DNA from 2 places in the Arthrobacter sp. GmRoot5-12 genome. Region 1 is predicted to be linked to the other one. Evidence: predicted binding sites of a transcription regulator. Region 1 holds the regulator's gene; the other holds the start of a gene.

Region 1 (9,615 bases):
ACGAGCTTCTGGAAATCGGTGTCAGCTCCCCGGAACCCACACCGTCCAAGGGGCTCGGCGTCGGTGAAGTGGGCTACCTGATCACCGGCGTGAAGGACGTCCGGCAGTCGAAGGTGGGCGATACCGTCACCAACCTGGCCAAGCCGGCGGCGGAGTCCCTCCCCGGCTACGCCGATGCCAAGCCCATGGTGTTCTCCGGCCTGTATCCGCTGGACGGCGCCGACTATCCGGTACTCCGCGACGCCCTCGAAAAGCTCATGCTCAACGACGCCGCGCTGGTTTACGAACCGGAAACCTCGGCTGCCCTCGGCTTCGGGTTCCGCGTGGGCTTCCTGGGTCTCCTGCACCTCGAGATCACCCGCGAACGCCTGGAGCGCGAATACAACCTCGACCTCATCTCCACCGCACCGAACGTGGAATACGAGGTGACCCTGGAGGACAAGAAGGTGGTCCGGGTGACCAACCCCAGCGAGTACCCCACCGGGAAGATCGCCGAGGTACGCGAGCCCATGGTCTCCGCCACCATCCTGGCCCCCAACGAATTTGTCGGCGCCATCATGGAACTGTGCCAGTCCCGCCGCGGCGTCATGGGCGGCATGGACTACCTTTCCGAGGACCGGGTGGAAATCCGCTACCGCCTGCCGTTGGCGGAAATCGTCTTCGACTTCTTCGACATCCTGAAATCCAAGACCCGGGGCTACGGCTCGCTGGACTGGAAGGCCGACGGCGAGCAGGCCGCCGACCTGGTGAAGGTGGACATCATGCTCCAGGGCGAACAGGTGGACGCGTTCAGCGCCATCACGCACCGGGACAAGGCGTACGCCTACGGCGTGATGATGACCGGCAAGCTGCGCGAACTGATTCCCCGCCAGCAGTTCGAAGTGCCCATCCAGGCCGCGATCGGTTCCAGGATCATCGCCCGCGAAAGCATCCGCGCCATCCGCAAGGACGTGCTGGCCAAGTGCTACGGCGGTGACATCTCGCGGAAGCGCAAGCTGCTGGAGAAGCAAAAAGAAGGCAAGAAGCGCATGAAGATGGTGGGCACAGTGGAGGTGCCGCAGGAAGCGTTCATCGCCGCCCTGACCACCGACGAATCGAAGGACAAGGCCAAGAAGAAGTGACCACCGCACAGCGGGGGACCCGCTGATGCCCAGCGTTCTTCCCCTCGGCGACCCGGCGCCGTCGGACGGTCTGCTGCCTGCCCAGGCAGCGGACGGTGCGGCGGCCCGGGCTTTCGGGTTGTACGTCCACATCCCGTTCTGCGCTGTGCGCTGCGGCTACTGCGACTTCAACACCTACACCGCCACGGAACTTGGCGGCGGAGCGTCCCAGGACGCATACGCCCAGACCGCCGTGTCCGAGGTGTCGCTGGCGGCTGCTGTGCTGTCACGTTCAGGGCTGCCGGACCGGAAGCTCAGCACCGTCTTCTTTGGCGGCGGCACGCCCACGCTGCTGCCGGCCGATGACCTCGCCCTGATCCTCCGGGCCGCCATCGACCAATGGGGCATTGACGACGGCGCCGAGGTCACCACCGAAGCCAACCCCGATTCCGTCACGCCGGAGTCCCTTGCCGTCCTCAAGGACGCCGGGTTCACCAGGGTGTCCTTTGGGATGCAGTCCGCGGTTCCGCACGTGCTCAAGGTGCTGGACCGGACCCATACGCCCAGCCGGGTGCCGCAGGTGGTGCAGTGGGCGCGCGAGGCAGGACTGGCTGTCAGCCTGGACCTGATTTACGGGACGCCGGGGGAGTCGCTGGCCGACTGGCGGCACTCCCTCGAAACGGCGCTTTCCTACGGGCCGGACCACATCAGCGCCTACGCGCTGATCGTTGAGGAGGGCACCAAGCTGGCCGCGCAGATGCGCCGCGGCGAAGTCCCGGGAATCGACGACGACGACCACGCCGACAAGTACGAGCTCGCCGACCAGCTGATCACCGAAGCCGGACTTGGCTGGTACGAGGTCAGCAACTGGGCGCGGACTCCGGAGCAGGCCTGCCGCCACAACCTCGCATACTGGCGGGGTGACGACTGGTGGGGCATCGGCCCGGGCGCGCACTCACACATGGGCGGGGTCCGCTGGTGGAACGTCAAGCACCCGTCCGCTTACGCGAACCGGCTGTCGCAGGGGCTTTCGCCCGCCGCCGGCAGGGAAACCCTGGACGCGGAAACAAGGAACCTGGAGCGGGTCATGCTGGAGGCCCGCCTCCAGTCGGGACTGGATGTCTCAACGCTGAGTGCCGGGGGACGCCACGAGGTGGCCGGACTGATCGCAGCCGGCCTGGTTGATCCTGCTGCCGCATTCCGCGGACGCCTGGTCCTGACCCTCAAGGGCAGGCTCTTGGCAGACGCAGTAGTCCGCCGCATCCTGCCGGACTAGAGCCGGCCCGCGGGCAGTTGCCCTTACTTGATCCAGCGCAGGTTGTACTGGTAGCGGTGCGGCTGGCCCCGGTTGACGTGGATCCCTGCCGCGACGGAGAAGCACGTGAGCGCCACCCAGATCAGCGTGGCAATGACCGCGAAGATGTTCCCGACGTAGGGGACGAACACCAGGATGTTGGCCAGCACCGCGGCGATGGTGGGCGGCAGGCTGAAGTTCAGCGCTTCCTTGGATTCCTGGGCGGTAAATGGCCCGCGGTCACGGAAGATCAAGTAGATCAGCAGCGAGGGGACGCACCCCAGGATCCCGCCGAAGTGCGCCAGCGTCGCCCACTGGCGGTCTTCGCTGGCCGTAAGCGGCAGGGCGTTGGCGGGGACGCCATGGTACTCGGAACGGCCCTGGCCGTCCCTGTGATCACGTGCGTTTTCTGCCACAGTCTGTTCCTTCGAAGGTGCAAGTGGTGCTGACTACAATTCCGGCGCGGTGCGCAGTGCCTCAGGAAACAAGGAACCGCACTACCAAGAATACTGGTTCCCGGGACGCCGTCCGCCCTTCACGGCACGGTCAGGAAATCGATGACTTCCTCGACCCTGCCCAGCAGCGACGCTTCGAGGTCCGCGTACGTGCGCACGGCGCCCAGCAGCTTCTGCCATCCCAGGCCGACATCTTCCTTGGTGGCGTGGGGCCAGCCGAAGGCTTTCAGGATCCCCGTCTTCCAGTCCTGCCCGCGGGGCACGGCCGGCCATTTGTCGATGCCAAGGACAGCGGGCCGGATCGCCTGCCAGACGTCCACGTAGGGGTGACCGACGATCAGGACGTTGCCTGCGGCGCCCGGGGAGGCCATGACGGCATCCGCGATGCGGGACTCCTTGGAGTCAGGAACCAGGTGGTCCACCAGGACGCCAAGACGGCGGCCAGGCCCCGGCCTGAAGTCCGCGACGGCTGCGGCAAGGTCGTCAATGCCGTGCAGGGGCTCGACGACGATGCCCTCCACCCGGAGGTCGTCTCCCCAGACCTTCTCCACCAGTTCGGCGTCGTGCTTGCCTTCCACCCAGATCCGGCTGGCCTTGGCCACCTGGGCGCGTTGTCCGGCGACCCGAACGGACCCCGAGGCCGTCCTGCCCGCCGCGGGACCGGCAGCGGCCGGCCGGGGGGCGGGTGGCATCAGCCGGATCGGCCGGCCCTCCAGGAGGAAGCCGAACCCAAGGCGGAAGGTACGCGATTTTCCCCTGCGGTCCTCCAGCGCCACCACATGCATGCCGCCGGATTTCTCCACCCGGGTCACGGCACCCACCCAGCCTGACTGCACTTCCTCGAGCACCATGCCGCGCTCCACGGGGACCTCAGGCAGTTCCGTCCGTGCGGGAGCGGATATGCCGCGTGGGCCCCAGTTCCGGTAATCCATGGATTTGATCCGCCTAGCGCTAGTGTTCAACTCCGCAATTTCGCCCGGAGCGGTACCAATGCTAACAACGGGCCGAGGCATAATAGACTGTTAGCACTTAGGCATGTCGAGTGCTAACCCTGGGTTGCATCGGGAGGGGCATGCGCCCCGAACCATGGATGGAGGTGGAGAGTGAGCGAGCCACGCAAGCTGGAAGTACTGCGGGCCATCGTGGAGGACTACGTCCACTCCCGCGAGCCGGTTGGGTCCAAGGCCCTGGTGGAGCGGCATCATCTTGGTGTTTCCAGCGCCACCATCCGCAATGACATGGCCGCACTGGAGGACGAGGGGCTGATCACCGCCCCGCACACCAGTGCCGGCCGGATTCCCACGGACAAGGGCTACCGGCTCTTTGTGGACCAAATCTCGGCTGTCAAGCCGCTCTCGGCCGCCGAACGCCGCGCCATCCAGTCCCTGCTCGAAGGCGCGGACGACCTCGACGACGTGCTGGAGAGGACCGTCCGGCTGCTGTCGCAGCTGACCAACCAGGTTGCCGTGGTGCAGTATCCGCACCTGAGCAGGGCACTGGTCCGGCACATCGAATTCGTCCTGCTCGCCCCGCGCAAGGTCCTCGTCGTCCTGATCGCCAACAGCGGCAAGGTGGAGCAGCGGGTGATCGACGTCGGGCAGGACCTTGGCGACGACGCACTGGCTGAACTGCGCACCCGGTTCCTCGGTGCACTGGGCGGAACACCGCTGCGCCAACTGGCCCAGGCGCTGCCCGCCGTCGTCGCCGCCACCCCGCACCCGCAGCGGCAGGCGGCACACGCATTGGCGCTCGGGCTGGAGGGCCTGGCGCAAAACAGCCGGGAGGACCGGATGGTCATGGCCGGCACCGCCAATCTGGCCAGGTCCAACGTCGACTTCCCCCTCAGCATCGGCCCGGTGCTCGAGGCGCTGGAGGAACAGGTGGTGATGCTGCGGCTGTTGAGCGAAATGGCCCAGGACCACCGCGGCGTCGCTGTCAGCATCGGACGGGAGAACCCGTACGACGGCCTTGCCGAGGCCTCCGTGGTGGCCACTGCCTACGGTCCGGACAGCTCGGCGAAAGTAGGCATCCTCGGGCCCACCCGGATGGATTACCCCACCACCATGGCCGCCGTCAGGGCAGTGGCGCGCTACCTTTCCAGGATTTTGGGGCCCTGACTCTTGGCCGCCGGAGCGCGCTTCGGCCGGAAAGCAAGAGCTGGGCCGCCCAACTGAACGCAGTACAACAAGGAAGAGATACGAACTTTGAGCAGCCACTATGACGTCCTTGGAGTCTCACCCGAAGCGACGGGTGAAGAAATCAAAAAGGCCTACCGCAAGCTGGCCCGCACCCTACACCCGGACGTAAACCCCGGTGCGGACGCATCGGAACGGTTCAAGGCAGTAACTCACGCCTACGAGGTGCTTTCGGACCCCCAGAAGCGCCGGATCTACGACACCACCGGCAATGAGAACGGCACCGACAACGGTTTCGGCGGCGCAGGCTACGCGGGCCAGGGCTTCGCGTTCCAGGACATTTTCGACACCTTCTTCGGCGCCGGCGGCACGTCCGGTCCCGCTTCCCGTGTCCGCCGCGGCCAGGATGCCCTGATCAGCGTACGGATCGACCTCCGCGACGCCGTATTCGGCGTGAACAAGAAACTCGAAGTGGACACCGCCGTGGTCTGCCCCACCTGTGACGGATCCTGTTGCCGCCCCGGCACCCATCCGGAACGCTGCGACATCTGCGGCGGCAGCGGACAGGTCCAGCGGGCCGTCCGCTCCATCCTCGGCCAGGTCATGACGGCCGCCCCCTGCGGCACCTGCGAAGGCTTCGGCACCGTCATCAAGGATCCCTGCAACGAGTGCAGCGGCCAGGGCCGTATCCGCAGCCGCCGGTCGCTGACCATCAAGGTCCCTGCCGGTGTGGCCACCGGAACCCGGATCCAGCTCTCCGGCCAGGGCGAGGCCGGCCCCGCGGGCGGTCCGGCCGGCGACCTGTACGTGGAGATCCGCGTCAACAATGACGCCACCTACGTGCGGGAGGGCGACGACCTGCACGCCACCCTGCACATCCCCATGACGGCAGCCGCCCTGGGCACGGATGTCAGCCTGGAAACCTTCGACGGCACGCAGGAGATCGACGTCAAGCCCGGTACCCAGTCGGGGGAGATCATCACCCTGCGCGGCCTCGGCGTCACCCACCTGAGGGGCTACGGCCGCGGCGACCTGAAGGTCCACCTCCAGGTGGACACCCCGGCCAAGCTCGACCCCGCGCAGGAGGACCTCCTGCGCCAACTGGCCAAGCTCCGTGGTGAACAGATCACCGAGGGCAAGCTCGCTGCCAGCGGCGGCATGTTCGCCAAGCTCCGGGACCGGCTCGGTAACCTGTAGCGGTGAGCAACCCCGTCTTCTTCACGCCCCCCGGTTCGCTGGCCGGTATGGCGGCCGGCCAACTCTTTGTCCTCGACGGGGCGGAGGCGCGGCATGCCGTCACCGTCAAACGGCTGTCTCCCGGCGAAGCGGTGGACATCGTCGACGGCGCCGGCACCCGGATGACCGGGAAGGTGGTGTCCGCCGCTCCCTCCGCACTCGAGGTGGAATGCGGGACGCTGACCGTCGAAGACAGGCCGGACGTCCGGCTGGTGCTGGTCCAGGCCCTCGCCAAGGGGGACCGCGACGAGCTGGCCATCGAGACGGCCACGGAACTGGGCATCGACGCCGTCATACCCTGGCAGTCCGAACGGTCAATCGTCCGCTGGAAGGGCGACCGCGCGGCCCGGGCCCATGCCAAATGGGAATCCTCAGTGGCCGCGGCCGCCAAGCAGGCACGGCGCGCCTGGATCCCCGAAGTGCGGTCCGCCGTCGACACTGCCGGGCTTTCCGCTGCCGTGGAAGCTGCCGACCTCGCTGTCATCCTGCATGAGGACGCCGTTCGGCCGCTGCGCACCGTCCTTGAAACATGGCAAGGGAAAGCAGGCTCCGGACCCCGGGAAATCCTGCTCATCGTCGGTCCGGAGGGCGGCATCAGCCAGCGGGAGGTAACGAAACTCTGCGATAAGGGCGCCGTGACCGCCCTCCTGGGGCACCATGTCCTGCGGTCCTCCACGGCCGGCCCGGCCGCCGTCGTGCTTGCCAGCGACGTCCTTGGCCGGTGGACGGCTACCGGACCTTAAAGGACCTCGTGTCCTCGTTCCGGTCCGGTTCCCCGCCGGAGCCGGCCTGGGCCACCCGCAGCATGTAATCGCCCGGCGGAAGGTTCAGGGCCAGGGTGAAGACGCCGGCCTGCCCCTGTTCGGACGCAGCCGTGGTTTCACCCGCCAGGAACGGTGCTTTGCTGCCGCCGTCCGTAGACTGCAGGATCTGCCAGCGGAGCTTCGCCCCGGGCGATGTGCTGCGGCCGGTGATCTTCACGCTCCCGCCGGGCACTTCGGCGTTCTCCTGGGGATCAATGATCCAGACGGGCGCCATCAGGCCCGCGGCGCGGGTCATCAGGGCCCCGAGCTGCACTTTGCCGAAGGCCACGTAGTCCGTGTGGCCGTCCACGAGGATCCGGACCCGGATCTGCTGGCCGGTGTCGATCAGGCCCGAACTGGCGGCGGCAGCGGTTGCCGTGTAGATCAGCTGCTGGATGGCCCGGGCAGCCATGTCGGCATCGAGGTTGCTGTTGAAAGCGTCCGAGGAGACGTCGACGGTGATGACGTCCTTGCCGGAGATTGAGGTGGCAAGTTTGTCCGGGTTCTGCCAGGGCGTGAAGAAGTCAGGGTCCAGCGGCTTTTCCGACATCATGGCCCGCAGGGCGCGGGTGACCGGGTTCTCCTGTTCAGGGACGTCGCGGAATTCCCGGTAAAGAAAGATGTTCCCGCCGCTGCGGCCGATCCAGTAGACCGGCGCCTTGTTGGAGGACTGTGCGGTTTCCAGCGGGGCGCTGGTGGACAGCGTGTCCGGCATGGTGCCGCCCGTTGCCGGCACCGAGGCGATGGTGCCGGTGGGTGAGGGGCCGCCCTCGGCCGTGCAGCCCGCAAGGACCGGAACCAGGACCAGGATTCCTGCAAGGACGGCGGGGCGCAGACGGCCCATCGGTCGTCCTGCCCTTTCGGGCGCAGAGGTTTCCGGCACTGTCCTGCCCTTGTCCTTTCCTGGCGTGGCGGGCCGATCCCCCTGGCGGCCTGGTGTTCCAGCAGATGCTGGATTTCCAGCATTGCACAGCGGCGCGGCCGCCCAGCCGCTCTTTGCCTCCGCGGGCACAACTGCAACGGGAACGATATGAGGCCGATATGAAGTTGATACCTAAGGACGTCCCGGCACCCTCCGGACGGGTTGCAGCCGCTGCTCCATGGCGGCCCGGTATCCGGCCCGGCCCCGCGCTGGCGTAAGATAAAGGGATCGCTGGGGCCAGGAGCACCGTCCAACGGGCGCCGGCATCAGCGAACGCAAACATAGATGTCGATCTTCGAGGGGACCACGGGCCTGCGGGCCAGCACCATGACTGAATCAGCAAATGGTAAGCGCCGGCTCAATACGGGCGAAGGCAGTCCGGGTGAATTCCCGCACTCCCTGCCCGGCACCCGGACTGAAGTAGTCCTCTTTGAGAACTCCGACCAGATGGTTCAATCACTCGGCAGCCATGACGAGGCGTTGCGGTTCATCGAAGAGCAGTTCCCGGCCGTCAACTTCCATGCCCGGGGTAATGAACTGTCCATCAACGGCCCCGCCGGTGATGTTCCCCGGATCATGCGGCTCCTGCAGGAAGTCCGTGGCCTGGTGGCCCGCGGCACGGTCATCACTCCTGCTGTGCTGCAGCAGCTGGTGTCCCTCCTGCGCACGCAGTCACTGCAGAATCCCGTGGATGTGCTCACCCACGACATCCTCTCCAGCCGCGGCAGGACCATCCGGCCCAAGACGCTGAACCAGAAGAACTATGTTGACGCCATCGACGCCAACACCGTGATCTTCGGCATTGGTCCGGCCGGCACCGGCAAGACGTACCTGGCCATGGCAAAAGCCGTCCAGGCGCTGCAGCAAAAAGAGGTCAGCCGGATCATCCTGACCCGCCCCGCGGTGGAAGCGGGGGAGCGGCTTGGTTTCCTCCCCGGCACGCTCAGCGACAAGATCGACCCCTATCTCCGGCCGCTCTACGACGCCCTGCACGACATGATGGACCCCGAATCCATTCCGCGCCTGATGGCGGCCGGCACCATTGAAGTGGCACCCCTGGCCTACATGCGCGGCCGGACGCTTAACGACGCCTTCATCATCCTTGACGAGGCGCAGAACACCACGCCGGAACAGATGAAGATGTTCCTCACCCGGCTCGGTTTCGGATCCAAGATGGTGGTCACCGGAGACGTCACCCAGGTGGACCTGCCGTTTGGGACGCGTTCCGGGCTGCGGATCGTTGAGGAAATCCTGCAGGGAATCGACGGCGTGAGCTTCTCGGTCCTGGATGCCGCCGACGTGGTGCGGCACCGGCTGGTCGGGGACATCGTCAACGCGTACAGCATCTGGGATGAAGCCCAGCGGAGCCGGCTCAAGCATTCAGCCGGCCGGGAAAAACGGGGGGAACACGCGTGAGCATCGAGGTGAACAACGAGTCCGGCGTCCAGGTGGAGGAGTCGGAGCTCGTGGCACTGTCGCGGTACATTTTTGAGCAGCTCTACATTCATCCGCAGGCCGAACTGTCCATCCTCCTCGTGGATGAGCCGGCCATGGAGAAGCTGCACATTGAACTGATGGACGAACCGGGTGCCACCGACGTGCTCTCGGTTCCCATGGACGAATTGACCCCGGGAACGCCCGACCGGCCCACCCCGCAGGGCATGCTGGGT
Region 2 (11,759 bases), 3.0 Mb from region 1:
CAATAATCGTCACCAAACCATCCTGCCAGAAGCCACCGACATTGGACCGACGCCACAGCATCCCAGCCTGGCCGGGCTGCCGCACCCCTTCGGTGCCCCGGCAGCGGGCTGTGCGAATGGTCGTAAGCGCAACTTTGACGGCCGAAGCGACAGGGGTTGGGAAAACGCTTACCGAAACTTCTTGACGTGAGCATGCCGGGCGCGACACAATCACTTCATCACTCGAGAAAACGGTTTCTGATCTTCGCCGGTCAGCGCATCACGGCGACCCCGGCGCACAAGGAGCCCATCCGGAAGGAACATCAATGACGATTCCAGTCGTAAGCCGGCGCCGCTTCCAGCTGGGCGCGGCCGCGCTGGCACTCTCCATCCTGGCCACCGGCTGCGGGGCCCCCGGCGGTTCAGGCGACAACGGCCAGGTGACCTTGCGGTTCGCCTGGTGGGGCAATGAATACCTGAACGCACAGACAAACAAGGTCATCGCGGCCTTTGAGGCATCGCACCCGAACATCAAGATCAAAGCGGAGCCGGGAGAATGGTCCAGCTACTGGGACAAGCTGGCAACGAAGACCGCCGCCAACGATGCGCCCGACGTCGTCCAGATGGACCAGAAATACATCGCCGAATACGGCGGCCGCGGGGCGCTGATGGACCTGTCCAGGCAAAACGGCATCGATACCTCAAAACTGGACAAGGAAGCGCTTGCGTCGGGCCAGTACGGCGGCGCCCAGTACGGGTTGAGCACAGGCCGGAACGCCTATGTCATCATGGCCAACACGAAAGTGTTCCAGGCAGCGGGAGTGCCCGTGCCGGACGACAAGACCTGGACGTGGAAAGACTTCGTGGACACGGCGGCGAAGATCAGCGCAGCAGGTGACGGGAAGAGTTACGGGGCCGCTTATGGCAGCAACGAAGCCGACCTGATCATCTGGCTGCGCCAGCACGGCGAGAATCTGTACTCAGGGGACGGCAAGCTCGACTTTGAAGCCGCGACTGCAGCGTCCTTCTGGGAACGGATCAAGGAACAGCGCGACTCCAAGGCCAGCCCGGCGGCCACCGTGGCAACCGAGGATGCAGGGGCAGGACTGGAGGAAAGCCTGTTCGGAACAAACCGGGTGGCCATGGCCTGGTGGTGGACCAACCAGCTTGGTTCCCTTGAAGCCACCACCGGCAGCAGCATAAAGATACTGCGGGCCCCCAGCGTCGACGGCGCCTCGGCCGGCAATGGCATGTACTACAAGCCCACCATGTTCTGGTCTGCATCCTCCCGTTCGAAGCATTCCCAGCAGGCCGCGGAGTTCATCAACTACCTCACCAACAGTCCGGAGGCGGGTGCCATCCTGATGACCGACAGGGGCGTCCCCACCAATCCGGACATCGTTTCGGGCATCACCCCGCAGCTTAAGCCGGCTGACACCACCGTGGTTGGATTCCTGAAGGACATAGCCCCGGACATCAAGGACGCACCGCCTGTCCCGCCCGTGGGTGCAGGGAGCGTCCAGAACGTCATCAGGAGGTACACGGATGAAGTGCTGTACGACCGGATGACCCCGCAGGCCGCGGCGGAAGCCTTCAAGAAGGAAGTCCAGGGGATGCTGGATTCGGCCCGGAAGTAACTCCCCTCCCACAGCTCCTTGTCCGGGCGGCCAAGCCGGCACAGGCCGCATCCGTGGCCGGGAACAAAACCTCCGGCACAAAAGTGCGGCCCCCTCGCAAACGAGGGGGCCGCACTTTGCGGTTGGCGGGAGAGGTCCCGGCAGGAGGGCTTAGAAGCCGCCCATGCCTCCCATGCCGCCCATGTCGTCTCCGCCTGCGGGGGCGGCGTTCTTCTCCGGCTTGTCAGCCACCACTGCTTCGGTGGTGAGGAACAGGCCAGCGATGGAAGCCGCGTTCTGCAGGGCAGAGCGGGTTACCTTGACGGGGTCGTTGACGCCGGCAGCCAGCAGGTCGACGTATTCGCCGGTGGCTGCGTTCAGGCCGTGGCCTGCGGGCAGGCCGCGGACCTTGTCCACCACGACGCCCGGCTCGAGGCCGGCGTTGAAGGCGATCTGCTTCAGCGGGGCGTCGATGGCAACGCGGACGATGTTGGCGCCGGTTGCTTCGTCGCCGGAGAGCTGCAGGTTGGCGAATGCCTTGGCACCGGCCTGGATGAGGGCCACGCCGCCACCGGCCACGATGCCTTCTTCAACTGCAGCCTTGGCGTTGCGGACTGCGTCCTCGATGCGGTGCTTGCGCTCCTTGAGCTCAACCTCGGTGGCGGCACCGGCCTTGATGACTGCAACGCCGCCGGCCAGCTTGGCCAGCCGCTCCTGCAGCTTCTCGCGGTCGTAGTCGGAGTCCGAATTCTCAATCTCGGCGCGGATCTGGGAAACGCGGCCGGCGATCTGGTCGGCGTCGCCGGCACCTTCAACGATGGTGGTCTCGTCCTTGGTGACAACAACCTTGCGGGCCTGGCCCAGGAGTTCCAGGCCGGCGTTCTCCAGCTTGAGTCCAACCTCTTCGGAGATGACCTGGCCGCCGGTGAGGACGGCGATGTCGGCCAGCTGGGCCTTGCGGCGGTCGCCGAAGCCCGGAGCCTTGACGGCGACAGACTTGAAGGTGCCACGGATCTTGTTGACGATCAGGGTGGCCAGGGCCTCGCCCTCGATGTCCTCGGCAATGATCAGCAGCGGCTTGTTGGACTGCATGACCTTTTCCAGGACAGCAACCAGTTCCTTGACGTTGGAGATCTTGGAGTTGACGATCAGGATGTACGGATCCTCAAGGACCGTTTCCTGGCGCTCGGCGTCCGTGACGAAGTAGGCGGAGATGTAGCCCTTGTCGAAGCGCATGCCTTCGGTGAGCTCGAGCTCCAGGCCGAAGGTGTTGGACTCCTCGACCGTGATAACGCCTTCCTTGCCCACCTTGTCCAGGGCTTCGGCGATGAGGGCACCGATTTCGTCGTCACCGGCGGAGATGGAGGCGGTGGCCGCGATCTCTTCCTTGGTTTCGATTTCCTTGGCGGAAGCCAGGAGTTCGCGGGTGACAGCCTCGACGGCCTTCTCGATGCCGCGCTTGAGGGACAGCGGGTCGGCGCCGGCGGCAACGTTGCGCAGGCCTTCCTTGACCAGGGCCTGTGCCAGGACGGTGGCCGTGGTGGTGCCGTCGCCGGCAACATCGTCGGTCTTCTTGGCAACTTCCTTGACCAGCTCAGCGCCGATCTTCTCGTAAGGATCGTCCAGCTCGATCTCCTTGGCGATGGAAACACCATCGTTGGTGATCGTGGGGGCGCCCCACTTCTTTTCGAGGACGACGTTGCGTCCACGCGGGCCGAGGGTGACCTTAACGGCGTCGGCGAGGGTGTTCAGGCCACGCTCAAGGCCGCGGCGTGCCTCTTCATCAAATGCAATGATCTTGGCCATAACGGCAGTAGTCCTTTCGGGACAGTCGTTAAGAATGAACCTTCGCTGCAGTGCCCGCGACGGACGATCCTTTGACGGCGGCCTCTGTATGCCTCCGGGAGGGGATCTCACTGAAGTGAGGTGTTTCTTTCGCTCCTCGTCCGGTGCCCCGCGCCGCCGGCCGGAACCAGGCTTTGCTTTAGCAGTCGGTACGTCAGAGTGCTAACTCAATAATTAGCACTCCCCAGGTGAGAGTGCAAGCGAAAAGACGCCGGACGGGCGGGTAGGGGCAGCGGCTTCGCCCAGGGCGATCAGCTTGAATGTCCGGCCGTCTCCCGGCCGGTGGGGGTGGGGTTGTTCTCGGGGCCGTAGGTGAATACGGAGAAAACGGCGGTGGTGATATCCCCGTTGGAGTCGAAGGCAACCGGTCCTGACTCGCCGTCGTAATTGATGTCCGGATTGGCAGCAAGGCCGCCCAGGCACTCCTTGTACGTCAGGCACGGGGCGGGCGGGACCGTTGCCCCCGGGGCAGGTGTCCCTGCGGAGGGCATCCCCTGGGATGTGGTCCTGCCTGATGCGGCGCCACCCGAAACCGGAACCAGGTTGGCGGCGATGGAGCGTCCGGCATCGTCCTGGGCCCTTGCCGCCGCCAGGGCCGCCAGGGTAACGGCGTCGTAGGTTTCAGCAGCATACGAGACGTCCTTCAGGGAAGGATCAACGGCCAGGAGCTTTCCCTGGAAGGCGGCGGTGGGCAGTTGGCCCGGGACGACGGCGCGGGCGCCGTCCAGGGTCCGGGAGGCGAGCCCTGATCCGTAGCGGGCAAAGGCGCCATCGCTGAGGAGAACTTTTGAACCCCTGAGGCCGGAGTTGTTCAGCTCGGCCAACGCGCCCTGCGCCCCTTCCCGGGCAACCAGGACCACGGCGTCAGGGCTGGCCTTGGCTGCGGAGCGTGCGGCTTCGGCGGCGGCGCCGGGCTTGAAGGCGGCTCCGGGCAGGACCGTCAGGCCGGACTGTTGCGCGGCTTTCGTGACGGCAGCCGACAGGTCCTTGCCGTAGGCACCTTCCTGGTACACCACGGTGATGCTGGCGGCCCCGGCGTCCTTGGCGAGTTTGGCCAGCACAGGACCTTGCGCGACGTCGGCCGCGGCCGTGCGGAAGTAGTAGCCTCCGCTGGCGATCCCGGAGAGGGCGGCAGCGGTGTTGGCCGGCGAGATGAGGGGTATGCGTGCGTGGGACAGGATGTCCACGGCGGCGGCCGCGTGGCTGGAATCGGTGGGTCCAATGACCACGTCCGCCTTGGCGGCCACCAGGTCCTTGGCCTGGCCTGCGGCTTCCTGGTCCGGATGCGCCAGCAGCAGCTCCACCGGCCGGCCTTTGTGTCCGCCGGCGGCGTTGATTTCCTGGACGGCCAGCTTGGCGGCCGCCAGCTGGGGCGCATTAAGGAAGGCATTGCCGCCGGTGTTGTCCAGGATCAGGCCCACCCGGAGGACGCCATCGCCGGAGGCTTCGACCGGGTCCACCCTGGCGTTGCCGCCGGCGCCCGAACATGCTGTGACCGCGAGGACTGCCCCCAGGGAAACGGCCAGCGCCGCTCGGCCGCGGACCGGGAAACGGTAAAACGGCATCACTGGGCGGGCCGGACGTTTTCTGCCTGGGGACCTTTTTCGCCCTCCCCGACTTCCAGCTGCACCCTCTGCCCCTCATCCAGTGCGCGGTAGCCCTCCCCCTGGATCGCGGACCAGTGGACAAAAACGTCATCACCGGAGCCGTCAACGGTGATGAAGCCATAGCCCTTTTCAGCGTTGAACCATTTGACGGTTCCCAGTGCCATGATGAACAACTCTTTCCGTTGGGGTTATGCAGCCGTGGGCGGAGCGGGTGCGGCTAGCGGTATCCGGGGCCAAGCACCACCACGAGCGGCACCTGGAATTCGGTGCTGTTCACCACGGTGGGGATGTTGAGCAGCCCGGCAAGCGCCTGTGCGTTTGCCAGTTGCTGGGGGCCGGAGTAGAAGATCACGGAGGATTTCTGCGGGGCGCCGGACCAGTTGCCTACCTGGCCGAGGCGCCATCCGTCCGCCTGGACGGTTCCGGCCACCCGGCTGGCCAGCCCTGCCGTGCCTGCCGCGTTGTAAACCGCCACTGCCTGCGTCCTGTCGACGGCTGCCTCCCGGGTGGCGGAAGGTGTGGCCTGGGGCTCCGGGTCACTGCTTTGGGTTGGTTCAGACGAAGCAGACGGAGACGGCGAAGCAGGAGGCGCGGATGCCTGCGTGGCCGATGGAGTGGTTCCGGTTCCGGCCAGCGGAGCTGACTCCACGCTCGCCGATGCCTGGCTCGCGGTGGCGCTGAATCCCAGCTTGGGAAGGATCAGGAAGGACACCAGCCCTATGGCAAGGGCCGCCATCCCCACTACCAGGATGGGCCACAGCCGCACCCGGGACGGGGCCGAGGCCGTCCGGTGGACACCTTGTCGCGACGCGGCCTCCGGGACCTTGTCGAATTCATCGCGGGCGTATCTGGTCATGGTGGAAGGACATCCTTGTTGATTGCGGCTGTTGTCCCGGCCTGGGGGTTGTTAAGCGTCGGATCCCAGGCGCCGGGCAGTGCGCGCACGGTGGCGCGACGTACGTAGTCTACGCAATCTCTTCACCAGCATGGGATCGTGTGCCAGCGCATCCTCGCGGTCGATCAGTGCGTTCAGGAGCTGGTAGTAATGGGTCGCGGAGAGGTCAAAGAGGTCGCGGATGGCCTGCTCCTTGGCCCCTGCGTACTTCCACCATTGCCGTTCCAGGGCCAGCATCTGCTGTTCGCGCTCGGAGAGGGAGGACTCACGGAGGGTGAAATCCGCCAAAAGGGACTTCCGTGGATCCTGCTCCGGCAGGTGTTCCCGGGCCGGTTCCGCCACGGCACACTCCTTCGCTGGTTACGGTAAATGTCTTACCCTCATGCTACCGGTCGAATAACACCGGTGTCATTCGCGCCCCGCGCCTGCACCGGCCCGGTGCCGCGGGCGGGCGTCCCCCGACGGCCTGCAAGAATGGAACGATGTTTGAATCGGATGCGCTGTTCGAGCTGCAGCAGGACCCGGCGGACGGCACCCGCTTCGCTGACCTGGCTGACCTGCCCCTGGCGGAGCTCATGGCGCCGGACTGGGCCGCGGCCCTGCAGGGAGTGGAGGGCAAGCTCCGGTCGGTCCTGGCCTTCCTGGCTGCCGAAGAGGCGGCCGGGCACCAACTCCTGCCGCCGCCGTCGAACGTCCTGCGCGCCTTCCGCCAGCCGCTCGCCGACGTCAAGGTCCTCATCGTGGGCCAGGACCCCTACCCCACCCCGGGGCACGCAGTCGGGCTGTCGTTTTCCGTCGATGCCCGCACGCGCCCCCTCCCCCGCAGCCTGGTGAACATCTACCGCGAACTCGAATCGGACCTCGGCATTCCGCCGCGCGTCCATGGCGACCTGTCGGCATGGACGGAGCAGGGCGTGCTGCTCCTGAACCGGGTACTCACGGTCAGGGCAGGATCTGCTGGGTCCCACCGGGGCAAAGGCTGGGAGGACATTACGACGGCGGCCGTCACCGCCCTGGCATGCCGCCGGGCCGCGGATGGGTCCAGGATGCCTTTGGTGGCGGTGTTGTGGGGCAAGGGGGCGGAGGGCCTCCAGCCGCTGCTGGCAGGCGCCCCCGCCGTCATCAGCCCGCACCCCAGCCCGCTGTCCGCCTCTCGCGGGTTCTTTGGCTCCAGGCCATTCAGCCGGGTGAACCAACTGTTGCGCGAACAGGGTGCAACGGCCGTAACCTGGGAACTCCCGCCGTCGCCCTAGCTTAGGCTTGCCTTATGAGCACCGTCCCCGCCGCCACCAGCGCCACGAAGAAGAGCCGCCCCCAGGTCACCCTGACCGTGCTGCGCAAGGAACAGCTGTCCCCGCACATGGTCCGGATCGTGGCCGGCGGGGAGGGCTTCAGCGACTTCGCCAACAACGGCTTCGTGGACCGGTACGTGAAGATCGTTTTCCCGCAGCCCGGGGTTGACTACCCCTCCCCGCTGGACCTGTGGGCCGTCCGGGAAACCATGCCGCGCGAGCAGTGGCCGTTCACCCGCACCTATACGCTGCGCTGGGTAGATCCGGAGGCGAGCGAACTCGCCATCGACTTCGTGGTCCACGGCGACGAGGGCCTGGCGGGTCCATGGGCGGCAGGGGCACAGCCGGGCGAGACACTGACCTTCACCGGACCCGGCGGCGCCTACAACCCCAACCCCGAGGCCGACTGGTACCTGTTCGCCGGTGATGAGGCAGCGCTTCCTGCCATCGCCGCATGCATCGAGGCCCTGCCCGCGGAGGCAACCGGGCTTGCCTTCCTGGAGGTAGGTTCCGAGGCCGACATCCAGTCCGTTTCCGCCCCTGCCGGGCTGGAGATTACCTGGCTGGCCCGCAACGGCACACCGGCAGGTGCCAGCGACCTGCTGGTCAGGGCGGTGGCGGAGGCCGAATGGCCCACCGGCACCGTGGATGTGTTTGCACATGGCGAACGCGGCTATATGAAGGCCCTCCGCGAAATCTTCTTCAAGCAGCGCGGCCTGGACCGCCGGCAGGTGTCCCTCTCCGGTTACTGGGCGCAGGGCCGCGTGGAGGACGTGTTCCAGGCCGAGAAAAAGCTCCCGGTCGGCCAGATCTAGCGGCGGCGCGCCCGGCGCCGCTCGTTGCTTGCCAGGCTGCGGGTCAGGGGCCGGGCCAGCACGTCGCCCAGGACGATCCCGCCGGCCGTTCCCAGCACGATGGCACCGGCGCTGAGCATTCCTCCGGCGCCGGCCAGGATCTCGGACTCCTCAACGGTGAGGACGTACATGGACCGGAATATCGTGAGGCCGGGCAGCAGGATCAGGGCTGCGGGAACTGCCACCACCAGCTGCGGCGCACCCATCCGCAGCGCCACCACCCGTGCCAGCAGGCCAATGACGACGGCGGCCATGGCAGGGGCGAAACGGTCCCCGATGCCCAGCAGGCCGCAGCCCAGCAGCACCAGGTAGCCCGCCACGCCTACGGCTGCGGTTGGCAGCAGGAGCTTCCAGGTGGTCTGTTCCGTAATGCCGATGGCCATCACGGCGGCGGCTACGAAGATGATGAGGACCCACAGATCGTAGGCGGGCGGGAAGGTCTGGGTAACGTCGATGCGCTGCAGCCCGGTCAGCTCCCCCACCACGAAGGCAACAGCGATCCCTGCCACGATGGCGCCGAACGTCAGCAGCGTGGACAGGAACCGTCCGGCCGCCGTCACCGGGAAGCCGTTGATGGCATCCTGCACGGAGGACACCAGGCGCCCGGTGGGAAGGAGCAGCAGGATGCCGCCCACCACCACGATGGACGGCGATGCGGTGAGCCCGAACTGCCAGAGCAGCAGCGCCAGCATGGTGACCACGAAAGAGCAGCTGGCGGTGATGAAGAAGTCCGGTACGCGCCAGCGTCCCAGCTGCCGGGCCAGCAGGCTGATGCCGATATTGGCCACGAACGCAACTGCCGAGGACACCGGACCGCCGCCCAGCACGCCAACGAACACGGCGGCGAAGATGCCGAAGGCGGCCGTGACCATCCAGCGCGGATAGGGTTTCGGGCTGGTGATGGCCTCGTTCAGCCGGCGGATCGCCTCATCCCGGCCCACGCCGCCGGCCACGATGTCCGTGACCAGTTGGTGCACCTTGGCCAGGCCCGCATAGTTGTTGGTCCAGGAGCGCACCACGCGCAGCAGGGCGATCGGCGTCTGGTCCTTGGGTGCGTAGTTGATACCCACGGACTGGTTGGTGATGTCCACCTCGATGTTTTTCAGCCCCAGGGCCGCGGTGACGGCAATGATGCTGGTTTCCACTTCCAGGGCGCCGGCGCCATACCGGAACATGGTCTCGGCCAGGTGCAGGGCGAAATCCAGGGTCTTCCGGGCGGAGGTGTCCACGCCACCCACCTGGATGGTGGGGTTGGCGTAGGGACTCCCCGCCAGCCGGTCCACGATGCTCAACGGGGCGGTTGGTGGATTCTCGCCCTGCACCAGGCGGCGCAGCATCCTCTTGGCGGCAGCGTCCTGCCGAAGCTGCGCAGGGGTCAGCGGTTCAGTCTTGGGCAGGCCGTCAGTCTTTGGCCTGTGCCCTGGCCGTTCGTGCCGTTCGGTCATGCCCGCTTCCTCCCTGTACGCGGTTTATGGACGGTCAGGCTGCACGCTTCAGCGGCAACTTGCCCAGCAGCGTGCGGGCGGCGGCCGCAGCGGACCTGGCGAGCCTGTTGGCATGGAAGACGGCGGGCCGCACCGGCACGACGAAGTCTCCCACCAACTGGACCACTTCGCCGCCAAAGCCCTTCTTGAATTCGTAGCCGCCGTGGCCTTCCTCGTCCTGGCCCGAGATGCCGAAGGTGCCGTAGAAGTTGTACCGCGGGTATCCCTTCTCGAGGGCATGCAGCATCATTCCCCAGTACAGGGAGGTTGCGCCGTTGAAGTAGATGTAGTCCTGGACGGTGCCGCCGATGACGCACACCACCTCATCGCCGTAGCAAACGAAGTGGATGGCTGCCACGGTGGCCGTCCCCACGGAGTCGGGGAACCTTTCGATGTCCTTCAGGCTCCGCTCGTAGCTGTCCACCAGGTCCTGTACCACTTTGAGCCGGTTGGCCTTCTTTTTGCTGCCGGTCTCCTCCACCTCACGGCGGAGATCTGCTGCGGTGGCTGACTCCGTTGCCAGGCGCTCAGTGATGGATTTCCGGTAGGCCGGGATGTCGATCTTCGCCATCATCAGCTTGGTGAATTCCGGGGTGGTAGTCCGGAGCAGGTGTTCGTAGTAGGCGCGTTCGCGGTAGACGAATCCTTTTTCGTCACCGGCCCGGCTCAGGGCCCCGTAGAAGTCGTCCAGGGTGTCCAGGGTGGCCTGTTCCAGGAAGACGCCGTTCTTTTCCGCTTTGCGGATGGCTTTGCGCGTCCGGTAGCTGGTGCTCATGATCAGTTCTTCGGCGTCCTGGATGCCCACCAGGTTCTTGATGAACATCCAGTTGACGTTGACGAAGTTCATGTCCAGGCCCTGGTGCTCGAACCCCAGCCGTTCCAGGTCGGCCACCAGGGGCCGGTTGTCCTCGACGTCGGGGTGCTCGGCGCCGTCGGCGTCCCGGGCGATGTACCTGACGTTCGGCGAGATCCGCAGTTCAGCGGCTTTGCGGCCTGCCGCGTGCTTGCGGAGAAGCTCGACGACGGCGCCCACCAGGTTCCGGTCCGTGTAGTCCATAAGGGGGCCCTTGGCGCATTCACAGACGGTGTAGCCGAGGCGGTTTGTGGTGTAGTTGAGCTTTCCTGCCGCCACGAGTTCCCCGTTGCGCCGGACCCCGAAGAGTTCCACCTGCTGGCCGCGTGCTCGCTGGAAACGGGCAAAATCAATGGACTGTAGGAAGCTGTTCTGCGGGTGCTTCAGGGCGAAGGCCTCAAAGTCGGCGTCGCTGAGGTTGGCGTATTCAAGCCCGGTAGCGGCGGAAACTGGATTCAAGGGGTGACCTTCTTCTGGACTCTTCGCGGCCTGGTGGGCGCGCGATGGGCGGGCGGTGTTCGGGGCGGCCGGCACGCGGGCGTGCTGGCCCGGCGGGGGTCGCGGGAGCTTTGCGGGTCTGGCGGCTGCAGGTCAGTAGAACTGCTGGCCGGTCCGTGCGGTTTCAATCCGGCGGAAGATCTTTTCGCCGCCTTTGACCCAAAGCCGGTGCCGCAGCGGGGACAGGACGTAGTCGTGGCAGCCCACGAAGTCGGTCACTGTCTTGGTGAAGCTGGTCTTGAACATGCCCATTCCGTAAAGGTTGTGGGTCTTGTCCTTGATGCGCGCAGCTGGAGGCGTGCCGCAGAAGTCGTACTCGGTGCAGCCGAGTTCCTGCATCCGGCGGATGGCCGCCCACTGGACCAGGTGCGAGTCACCGTACTGTTTGCGGTTCTGGGTGGAACCGCCGTCCTTGTAGGTTGCCTTGGCACCGTAGTTGATGACGAATGCGCCCACGCTGGGCTTTCCGTCCTCGTAGGTGAAGAAGAAGTTGCCCTGGCCGCGGTTGCTGAACTCATCCCAGAACTGTGCGTAGTAATCGTAGCTGCGCAGGGGCATGGATCCCTTGGCGCTGACGGTGTTGACCATCAGGTCGTACAGGGCGCGGTAGGTTTCAGGTCCGGGTTCCTGCCGGACCACCTGGCAGCCTTCGCGTTCGGCACGCCGGATGGCATTGCGGGCGCGCGAGGAGATGGCTTTGAATACTGTCTCTTCGGAGCCGGAGATATCCAGCAGGGCGGTGGAGTCGTTGGACTGGATATTGGGCGCTTTCACCAGGTTGGCCGCGCGCAGTTCCTTCTGCACCTCGTCGGAGTCGATAATGTCCGGTTCCACTT

What was found. Region 1 encodes HrcA, which represses chaperone genes, less so after heat shock. Its sites were predicted from a motif close to TTNGCACTCGNNNNNNNCGAGTGCNAA; they were not measured.
Region 2: the regulator HrcA is predicted to act here: its motif matches at 3,580-3,606, upstream of groL (chaperonin GroEL).

The regions. Positions count from the first base shown of each region.
Region 1 covers NZ_AP046056.1:4,025,203-4,034,817, forward strand. Annotated here, with positions in the region: gene lepA (translation elongation factor 4) at 1-1,121, shown strand, start outside; gene hemW (radical SAM family heme chaperone HemW) at 1,147-2,376, shown strand; gene AC6JAM_RS18695 (DUF4870 domain-containing protein) at 2,400-2,810, opposite strand; gene AC6JAM_RS18700 (DUF3097 domain-containing protein) at 2,930-3,781, opposite strand; gene hrcA (heat-inducible transcriptional repressor HrcA) at 3,953-4,966, shown strand; gene dnaJ (molecular chaperone DnaJ) at 5,054-6,181, shown strand; gene AC6JAM_RS18715 (16S rRNA (uracil(1498)-N(3))-methyltransferase) at 6,184-6,963, shown strand; gene AC6JAM_RS18720 (GerMN domain-containing protein) at 6,950-7,867, opposite strand; gene AC6JAM_RS18725 (PhoH family protein) at 8,273-9,361, shown strand; gene ybeY (rRNA maturation RNase YbeY) at 9,358-9,615, shown strand, end outside.
Region 2 covers NZ_AP046056.1:1,053,304-1,065,062, forward strand. Annotated here, with positions in the region: gene AC6JAM_RS04715 (RNase H family protein) at 1-13, opposite strand, end outside; gene AC6JAM_RS04720 (ABC transporter substrate-binding protein) at 306-1,616, shown strand; gene groL (chaperonin GroEL) at 1,767-3,401, opposite strand; gene AC6JAM_RS04730 (ABC transporter substrate-binding protein) at 3,692-5,005, opposite strand; gene AC6JAM_RS04735 (cold-shock protein) at 5,005-5,211, opposite strand; gene AC6JAM_RS04740 (LytR C-terminal domain-containing protein) at 5,265-5,903, opposite strand; gene AC6JAM_RS04745 (DUF3263 domain-containing protein) at 5,955-6,284, opposite strand; gene AC6JAM_RS04750 (uracil-DNA glycosylase) at 6,425-7,195, shown strand; gene AC6JAM_RS04755 (siderophore-interacting protein) at 7,210-8,049, shown strand; gene AC6JAM_RS04760 (threonine/serine exporter family protein) at 8,046-9,533, opposite strand; gene AC6JAM_RS04765 (peptidoglycan bridge formation glycyltransferase FemA/FemB family protein) at 9,568-10,884, opposite strand; gene AC6JAM_RS04770 (lipid II:glycine glycyltransferase FemX) at 11,017-11,759, opposite strand, start outside.